2 regions of the Amycolatopsis jiangsuensis genome follow, and region 1 is predicted to be linked to the other one. Evidence: riboswitches for the same ligand, from Rfam matches in the RefSeq annotation. Region 1 holds a riboswitch; the other holds the start of a gene.
The links. Region 1 has a riboswitch for S-adenosylmethionine ahead of thrC (threonine synthase). Riboswitches for the same ligand answer to the same signal wherever they lie in the genome.
Positions count from the first base shown of each region.

Region 2: another riboswitch for S-adenosylmethionine. It lies ahead of BJY18_RS01465 (aminotransferase class V-fold PLP-dependent enzyme); the one in region 1 lies ahead of thrC (threonine synthase).

Region 1 covers NZ_JACHMG010000001.1:2,077-6,331, reverse strand. The annotation lists gene rpsT (30S ribosomal protein S20) at 22-282, shown strand; gene holA (DNA polymerase III subunit delta) at 1,308-2,279, opposite strand; SAM riboswitch class I at 2,413-2,546, shown strand; gene thrC (threonine synthase) at 2,560-3,825, shown strand; gene BJY18_RS00005 (ComEC/Rec2 family competence protein) at 3,908-4,255, opposite strand, start outside.
Region 2 covers NZ_JACHMG010000001.1:339,624-343,878, forward strand. The annotation lists gene BJY18_RS01455 (penicillin-binding transpeptidase domain-containing protein) at 1-484, shown strand, start outside; gene BJY18_RS01460 (potassium/proton antiporter) at 586-2,064, shown strand; SAM riboswitch class IV at 2,164-2,278, shown strand; gene BJY18_RS01465 (aminotransferase class V-fold PLP-dependent enzyme) at 2,318-3,640, shown strand; gene lspA (signal peptidase II) at 3,855-4,255, shown strand, end outside.

The DNA of each region.
Region 1 (4,255 bases):
GAGTGAAAGCAGGATCCCTCCATGGCCAACATCAAGTCGCAGATCAAGCGCATCACCACGAACGAGAAGGCGCGGCAGCGCAACCTGGCGATCCGGTCCTCGGTGAAGACCGCGATCCGCAAGTTCCGCGAAGCCGCCGAGTCGGGCGACAAGGACAAGGCCCTCGAGCTCCAGCGCGAGGCCGCCCGCAAGCTCGACAAGGCCGTCACCAAGGGCGTCATTCACGCCAACCAGGCCGCGAACAAGAAGTCCGCGATCGCGAAGCGCGCGAACCAGCTCTGAGGCTCGTTCTCGGAAGGCCCGGCGACCTCGGTCACCGGGCCTTTCGTGTGTCCGGGCTTGGTGTGTCCCGCTCGGTACATCCGGGCTTGGCGTGGCCGGACTTGGCGTGGCCCGGCTCGCTACATCCAAGCTCGGTGTCTCGGGTTCGGAATCTCAGAATCCGACGTTTCGCACGCTCCTCGGGCAAGAGGCCACGCGTCTCCGGGGCCGACGTTTCCGATCCGTCAATCTCCAGGGCCGGTGTCTCCGAGCGCGACATCCCCGAGGCGGTGTCGCCAGGCCCGACTTCTGCGGGGCTGGTGTCTCGGGTCCTGCTTCTTGGGTTCTGCGCCGCAGGTTCGTTCAGGCTCGCTGTCAGGCCGGGCCGGGTACCGCGACCTCCGCTCGGACTCGATGCCTCGCATCCAGTGCCGCAAGTCCCACCCGAGCACAATGCCCCAGGTCCGGCGCCACAAGTCCCACCCGGGCACGATGCCTCGGAACCGGTGCCGCGAGCCCCCTGGCTCGGTGCCTCAGGGCCGGTGCCACAACTCCCACTCTGGGTCGGCGCCTCGGATTCCGGACGCAACGTCCGGGGGCCGAACCCGGCAACCGGCTGACACCTCGTCCGCCGTTCGCCGCAGCACCCCGGGAGAGCCTCGGCACCCAACCAGACACCGAGTGGGTTCCCCGCTTCACCACCCCAGCACAGGCACGCCACCCGACCAGACACCGAGCGGGTCCCTCACACCAACACCCGTAACACAGGCACGCCACCAGCCAGAACCTCACGGATTCCTCAGTCCGGCGCCCGAAGACAAGCTCGGCAGCCAGCCAGACACCGCGCGGACCCCGGCTCCAGCATCGGTACCTCGGCTCCGCCGGACCACGGCTTCTGGCGCCCGCGACTGCCCGTTCCTCGCGGAGGCCTTGCCGAGCACTTCACTCCGGGCGCATCGTCGGCCGGCGCCGGATTTACGGCGCCCAGCTGCGTCGTCGGGGCGCGTGGCGGTGCCGGCTGCGCGTCTCGCCGGTGTACCGCAGGTTCAGCGTTCGCCTTTCGCGGTCACTACCTCGACCACCGCTCGTTCCAGGGCGTAGTCCGCGTCGGCGGCCGCGCCTTTCACCTCGGCGTTCAGCCTTGCCACCACGCGCATCGCGGCGGCAAGGCCGTCTTGGCCCCAGCCTCGGGACTGGCCTTGCGCCTTGCGGATCTTCCACGGCGGCATGCCGAGCTCGCCGGCCATCTGGTTCGGGTTGCCGCGGCCCGCCGCCGAGACGCGGGCGATGGTGCGGACCGCGTCAGCCAGCGCGTCGGCGACCAGGACGTGTGGGACTCCCAGCTGCATCGCCCAGCGCAGCGACTCCAGAGCAGCCGCACGGTCGCCACCCACGGCTTTCTCCGCGACCGCGAACCCGGTCACGTCCGCCCGCCCGGTGTGGTAGCGGCGTACGGCCTGCTCGTCGATCGCGCCGCCGGTGTCGGCGACCAGCTGGGTCGCCGCCGAGGACAGTTCGCGCAGGTCGGACCCCACGGAATCGAGCAAGGCCTGCACCCCGGCCGCGTCGATCTTGCCGCCCGCGCGGCGAACCTCGTTACGCACGAACGATTCCCGCTCGGCAGGCTTGGTGAGCTTGGCGCATTCGGTGATCTCCGCGCCCGCCTTTTTCAGCGCGGCGGGCAGCGCCTTCGCCGCCTTGCTGCGCCCGCCGCCGCTGTGCACGACCACGAGCACCACGCCTTCGGCCGGCGCCTTCAGATAGCCGAGCACGGCATCGGACAGGTCCTGCGAGATGTCCTGCGCCGACTCCAGTACGATCACCCGGCCCTCAGCGAAAAGCGAAGGGCTCACCATCTCGGCCAGCTCCGGCGGTGTGAGTTCGGACACGCGCATCCGGGTCAGGTCGGCCGTCGAGTCCGCGGCCCGTGCCGCGTCCAGTGCGGCACGCACGGCCCGTTCGATGAGCAGTTCTTCCTCGCCGGTGACGAGGTGCAGCGGCGCGGGTGCGGTGGTCACCCGGACATCTTCTCACCCGGCCACCGGTGCGCCCGCTCCGGTGATCTGGCCCGCCTCCGTGGCACGAGGCGATCGGTGTGTCGTACGGTGTAGCCCAGGCAGCGCCCACCGCGGCGCGCCCACAACCGAATACCGCTCATCCAGAGGGGCAGAGGGAACGGCCCGACGAAGCCCCGGCAACCGGCGTACAGCCCGTCATCCCGCGATCGCGGGGTAGCTGACGACCACGGTGCCAATTCCGGCCCGCCACAGCGGGACAGATGAGGAAAGGAACCTCGCGATGACCGCATCCCTCGGCACGACCTCCACCTCCACCAAGCTCGACCTCGGCCCCGCCGTCGAGCTGGTGTCGAAGGAAGAGGGACACCGGCAGCCGCTCGCCCCGGAGTTCGTGTCCGCCGAGGACTTCTCGCCGCTCGAGGTCGCCTACGACTTCGGCCGTGTGCGCCGCGAGGACATCGAGTCCGGCCCCAAGAACATCTGGCGTTACAAGAAACTCCTTCCCGTCCCCTCGACCGTCGAGGAGACCCCGAACACCGAACCGGGCGGCACCCGGCTGGTGCGCGCCGACCGGCTCGCCAAAGCACTCGGGCTGAAGCGCGTGTGGGTCAAGGACGACACCGGCAACCCCACCCACTCGTTCAAGGACCGTGTGGTCGCCGTGGCACTGGCCGCCGCCCGCGAGTTCGGCTTCGAGGTCCTCGCGTGTCCCTCGACCGGCAACCTGGCCAACGCGACCGCGGCCGCCGCCGCGCGCGCGGGCTGGCGGTCGGTCGTGCTGATCCCGAAGTCCCTCGAACGCGCCAAGATTCTCACCACCGCGGTCTACGACGGCGACCTGGTCGCCGTCGACGGCAACTACGACGACGTGAACCGGCTCGCCACCGAACTGGCCGCCGAGCACCCGAAGTGGGCTTTCGTCAACGTCAACGTCCGCCCCTACTACTCCGAGGGTTCGAAGACGCTCGGCTTCGAGGTCGCCGAACAGCTCGGCTGGCGCCTGCCGGAACAGATCGTGGTGCCCATCGCCTCCGGTTCCCAGCTGACCAAGGTGGACAAGGGTTTCCGCGAACTCGGCCAGCTCGGTCTGGTGGAATCGAGCCCGTACAAGGTGTTCGGTGCCCAGGCCACCGGCTGCTCCCCGGTGTCGACGGCCTACCGCAACGGGCACGACGTGGTCCAGCCGGTGAAGCCCGACACCATCGCCCGCTCGCTCGCGATCGGCAACCCGGCCGACGGCCCCTACGTTCTCGACGTGGTCAACCGCACCGGTGGCGCGATCGAGGACGTGACCGACGAGGAGGTCGTGGAGGGCATCCGGCTGCTCGCCCGCACCGAAGGCATCTTCACCGAGACCGCGGGCGGCGTCACCGTCGCCACCGCCAAGAAGCTGGTGGAGACCGGCAAGCTCGACCCGGACGCCGAAACCGTGCTCCTGATCACCGGCGACGGCCTCAAGACCCTCGACGCGGTGGAGAACCACGTCGGCCCGAAGGCCACGGTGCCGCCGTCCACGGACGCCGTGAGCAAGGCCCTCGGCTACTGAGCCGAGACCCGGGCCACAGCACCTCCGGCGGTGGTGGCTGTCTCCACAGCCACCACCGCACAGCGAAGGGCGACCTAGCCGGCTAATGCGGCGGCCCGCGCGGCTCTCCGCGGCGCGCGACCGCCGGCCCGCCGTCCCCGGGCAGCACCGCGGTGTCTCCGTCGAGGTCGGTCCGGGTGACCAGGACACCCAACGTGCCCAGTACGTCCACTGTGGACTTGCTCGGATGCCCGTACCCGTTGTCCGCGCCGACGCTGATCAACGCCGCACGCGGGCGTACCGCGGCGAGAAACTGCGGCAGCGAGTACTTCGAACCGTGGTGCGGAACCTTGAGCACGTCCGCACGGAGATCCGCCCCTTCGGCCAGCAAGTCGGCCTGTGCGGCGAGTTCGACATCTCCGCTCAGCAGCACCCGGCCGGCCGGCGTGGT
Region 2 (4,255 bases), 340 kb from region 1:
GTACGGGCTCAACGCGGACTTCGACCTTCCCGGCCTGAGCACGGAACTGGGCCGCGTCGACCCGCCGCGCAGCGCGGACGAGCAGGTCGAGGACGGCATCGGCCAGGGCACCGTGCAGGTCAGCCCGTTCGGTGCGGCGGTCATGGCGGCGACCGTGGCGAGTGGCCACGCGATCACACCGCGGCTGTGGGCGGACGGCGGCACCACCGTCACCACGCCCTACTCCGCGCCGTCCGGCTCGGTGCTGGCGCCGCTGCGCACGATGATGCGCGAGGTGGTCACCGGCGGCACCGCCACCGGGCTCGCGCACTCCGGCACGGTCTTCGGCAAGACCGGCACCGCGCAGTTCGGCGACGGGGCCGAGGCGCACGGATGGTTCGTCGGCTATCGCGGCGACGTGGCGTTCTCGGTCTTCCTGGAGGGCGCGAACGATTCCGGCCCGGCGGTCGCCGTCGGCGCGAAATTCGTCGCCGAGCTGCGGTGAGCACCGCACTGTCCGGTTAGGACGGTCCGGCCCGGTGCGCGTGGCCGCACCGCCCTCCCACTATCCTGGGTGCACTGGGGATCGCGGGAGGGGAGGCGGACGTGGACGAACTTCCCGTGCTTCTCGGCATCGGCGGCCTGGTCCTGCTCTCCTCCGTGCTCGCGGTCCGGGTGTCCATCCGGCTCGGGTTTCCCTCGCTGCTGCTGTACCTCGCGATCGGCGTCGCGCTCGGGGAGTCCGGTCTCGGCATCCACTTCGACAATCCGTCGCTCACCCAGTCGCTCGGCCTGGCCGCGCTGGTGCTGATCCTCACCGAAGGTGGGCTCACCACCCGGTGGCCGTCGGTGAAAGCCTCGCTGGGGCCCGGAATCGCGCTGTCCACAGTGGCCGTGGTGATCAGTGTCGCGGTCACCGGCGCCGCCCTGCACTGGCTGCTCGGCCTCGACTGGCGGCTGGCCTTGCTGTGGGGCGCGGTGCTCGCCTCCACCGACGCCGCGGCGGTGTTCTCCGTGCTGCGTTCGGCCGGGATCGGCCGCAAGCTGTCCGGCACGCTGGAGCTCGAGTCCGGGATCAACGACGCACCCGCCTACATCGCGGTGGTGGTGCTCGCGTCGGGGGAAGCCGTTGACTGGTCGCTGCCACTGGTGGTGATTTACGAACTGTCCGTCGGGTTGGTGCTGGGCTTGGCGTTCGGCTGGCTCGGCGCGCAGGCGCTGCGCCGGGCCGCACTGCCGGCGACCGGTCTCTACCCGCTCGCCACGGTCGCGGTGTGCGTGCTCGCCTATTCCTCGGGGCAGCTCGCGCACGCCTCCGGCCTGCTCGCCACCTACGTCGCCGGGCTGGTGCTCGGCAACGCGAAGTTGCCGCACCGGTCGGACACCCTCTCCTTCGCCGAGGGACTGGGCTGGCTCGCGCAGATCGGCCTGTTCGTGCTGCTGGGCCTGTTCGCCTCGCCGAGCCGGCTGCTCGAGGCACTGGTGCCGGGGCTCGTCGCGGGCGCGGTGGTGCTGCTGCTCGCCCGGCCGCTGTCGGTGGCGCTGTCCCTGCTCCCGTTCCGTCTGCCCTGGCGGGACCAGGCGTTCCTGTCCTGGGCGGGGCTGCGCGGCGCGGTGCCGATCGTGCTGGCGATGATTCCGCTGTCCCAGGGCGTGCCGGGCGCGCAGCGGCTGGTGGACGCGGTGTTCGTGCTCGTCATCGTGCTGACTCTGCTGCAGGGTTCCACCCTCGGCCCGCTCGCCCGGCTGCTGCGGCTGGACCGGTCGGCGCAGCCCCAGGAGATCGAGGTCGACGCGGCCCCGCTCGACGAGCTGGGCGCGGAGCTGCTGCAGGTCCGCATCCAGAAAGGCTCGAAGCTGCACGGCGTGTACCTGTCCGAACTGCGGTTGCCCACGGGTGCCACGGTCAGCCTCGTGGTCCGCGAGGGGGCCGGGTTCACCCCGCAGAAGACGAGCCGGCTGCAGGAAAACGACCAGCTGCTCGTGGTCACCACCGAACGCGTGCGCGAGGCCACCGAGCGGCGCATCCGCGCGGTGGACCGGGCCGGCCGGCTGGCGCGCTGGCGCGGGGAATCCGGCCGCTGACCCTTCGGCCGTCCACTGTGGACGAAGTCGGTGACGGACGTCTCAGATCACGGGACGGCACTGGCGCCACGGCCGGGTGATCGGTTACCTTCGTCGTCAGGTCATGAGTGCCAGCGCGAAGCCCCGGCTTGCTGGCCGGCAACCCTCCTACCGCGGTGGGGTGCCCCGGGTGAGGACCGGGCCGGTCGCGCAGTGCGGCAGGCAAGCGCGGGCCCCTCGCCGGGGTCCCCCGGAATGCCGAGGAGGCAGCGTCATGACTCTCGCACTCGAACCGACCACGGAAACCCCGGTTCCCCCGGTGGCCGGTGCCGCACTGCGGGTGCCGCTGGTCACCGGCGGAGACATCGGGTACGCCAACCTCGATCACGCGGCCAGCGCGCCGTGTCTCGACGCCGTTCGCTCCGCGGTCGACGAATTCCTGCCCTGGTATGCCAGCGTCCACCGCGGCGCGGGCTTCGCTTCCCAGGTCTCCACGAAGCTGTACGAGCGCACCCGCGACGTGCTGCGCCGGTTCGTCGACGCCCGCGGCACCGACACCGTGGTGTTCACCCGCAACACCACCGACTCGTTCAACCTGCTGGCGAAAGCGTTGCCGCGCACGACTTCCGTGGTCGTGTTCGACACCGAGCACCACGCCGCGCTGCTGCCGTGGCGCGGCCCGAACGTGCGCCGGGTGCGGCTGCCACGCACCCGGCTGGCCGCGGTGTCCGTTGTGGACGAAGCACTCGCGGCGTGCCCGCAGGGGCCGCGGCTGGTGGTCGTCGCCGGAGCGTCCAATGTGACCGGTGAGCTGCTGCCGGTGGCCGAGATCGCCGCGGTGGCGCGGGAACACGGCGCCCGGGTGGCGCTGGACGCCGCCCAGCTCGCGCCGCACCGGCGGATCTCGCTGCGTGAGCTCGACGTGGACTACGTGGCGCTGTCCGGGCACAAGCTCTACGCGCCGTTCGGCGCCGGCGCGCTGATCGGCCGGAGCGACTGGCTGCGCGCGGCCGATCCGTACCTCGCCGGTGGCGGTGCGTCGAAGCTGGTCACCGAAGACGCCGTGGTCTGGAATTCCGGGCCGGAGCGGCACGAGGCCGGTTCGCCGAACACCGTCGGTGTGTACGCGCTGGGTGTCGCCTGCGCGCAGCTGGCCGCGAACTGGGACGCGGTCGGTGCGCACGAGGCCGAGCTGCTCGAACGGTTGCGCAAGGGGCTTGCCGGTCTGCCCGGCTGTGCGGAACTGCGGCTGTTCGACGCCCCGGTGGACCGCGTCGGCACGGTGAGCTTCGTGGTCGACGGGTTCGACCCTGGCTGGCTCGCCGCGGTGCTGTCGGCCGAGTACGGCATCGGGGTCCGTGACGGCGCGTTCTGCGCGCACGTGGCCACGCGCCGGCTCATCCGCGAGGTGGGCGCCGAGGGACAGCAGGCGGTACGCGTGAGCCTGGGGCTGGGCAGCACCGCCGAGCACATCGACCGGCTCCTGCTCGCGCTGCGCCAGATCATCGCCCGCGGCGCCCGCTGGGAGTACGCGAAGGCCGACGGCCGCTGGGCCCCGATCGGCGACCCCCGCGAACTGCCCCCGTTCTGCGTCTGACGGCGGTGCCGGGACCCGCCCGGAGCAGGACGTGGACAATGGGGGAGTGAGCACCGAGCCCTCGTCCGAATCCGACGTGTCCGAGCCTGCTGTGTCCGTGCCGGACGGGTCCGAGCCCGCTGTGCCCGAGCCCGCTGTGCCCGAGTCCGGTGTGTCGGAGTCCGCTGCGAGCGAACCCGCGGGGTCCGAACCTGCTGTGTCCGAGCCTGGCGGGGTGGAGCCGGAAGCGTCCGCGGCTCCCGCGCCCGCCCTGCCCAAGCGGCGGATCGGCCTGGTGTTCGCCGTCGCCGTGGTGCTCTGGGTGATCGACCTGGTGTCGAAGAACCTGGTCACGGCCAACATCGAGGGCAAGGAGCCGGTGCGTGTCCTCGGCGGCCTGATCTACCTGCAGGTGATCCGCAATTCCGGTGCCGCGTTCTCCATGGCCACCGGCATGACGTGGTTGCTCGCGCTGGTCGCCACGGCCGTGGTGGTGGCGATCATCTGGCTGTCGCGCCGGCTGCGCTCGGTCGGCTGGGCGATCGGGCTGGGCCTGGTGCTCGCGGGAGCGCTCGGCAACCTGACCGACCGCATCTTCCGTGCGCCGGGCCCGCTGCGCGGTCATGTCGTCGACTT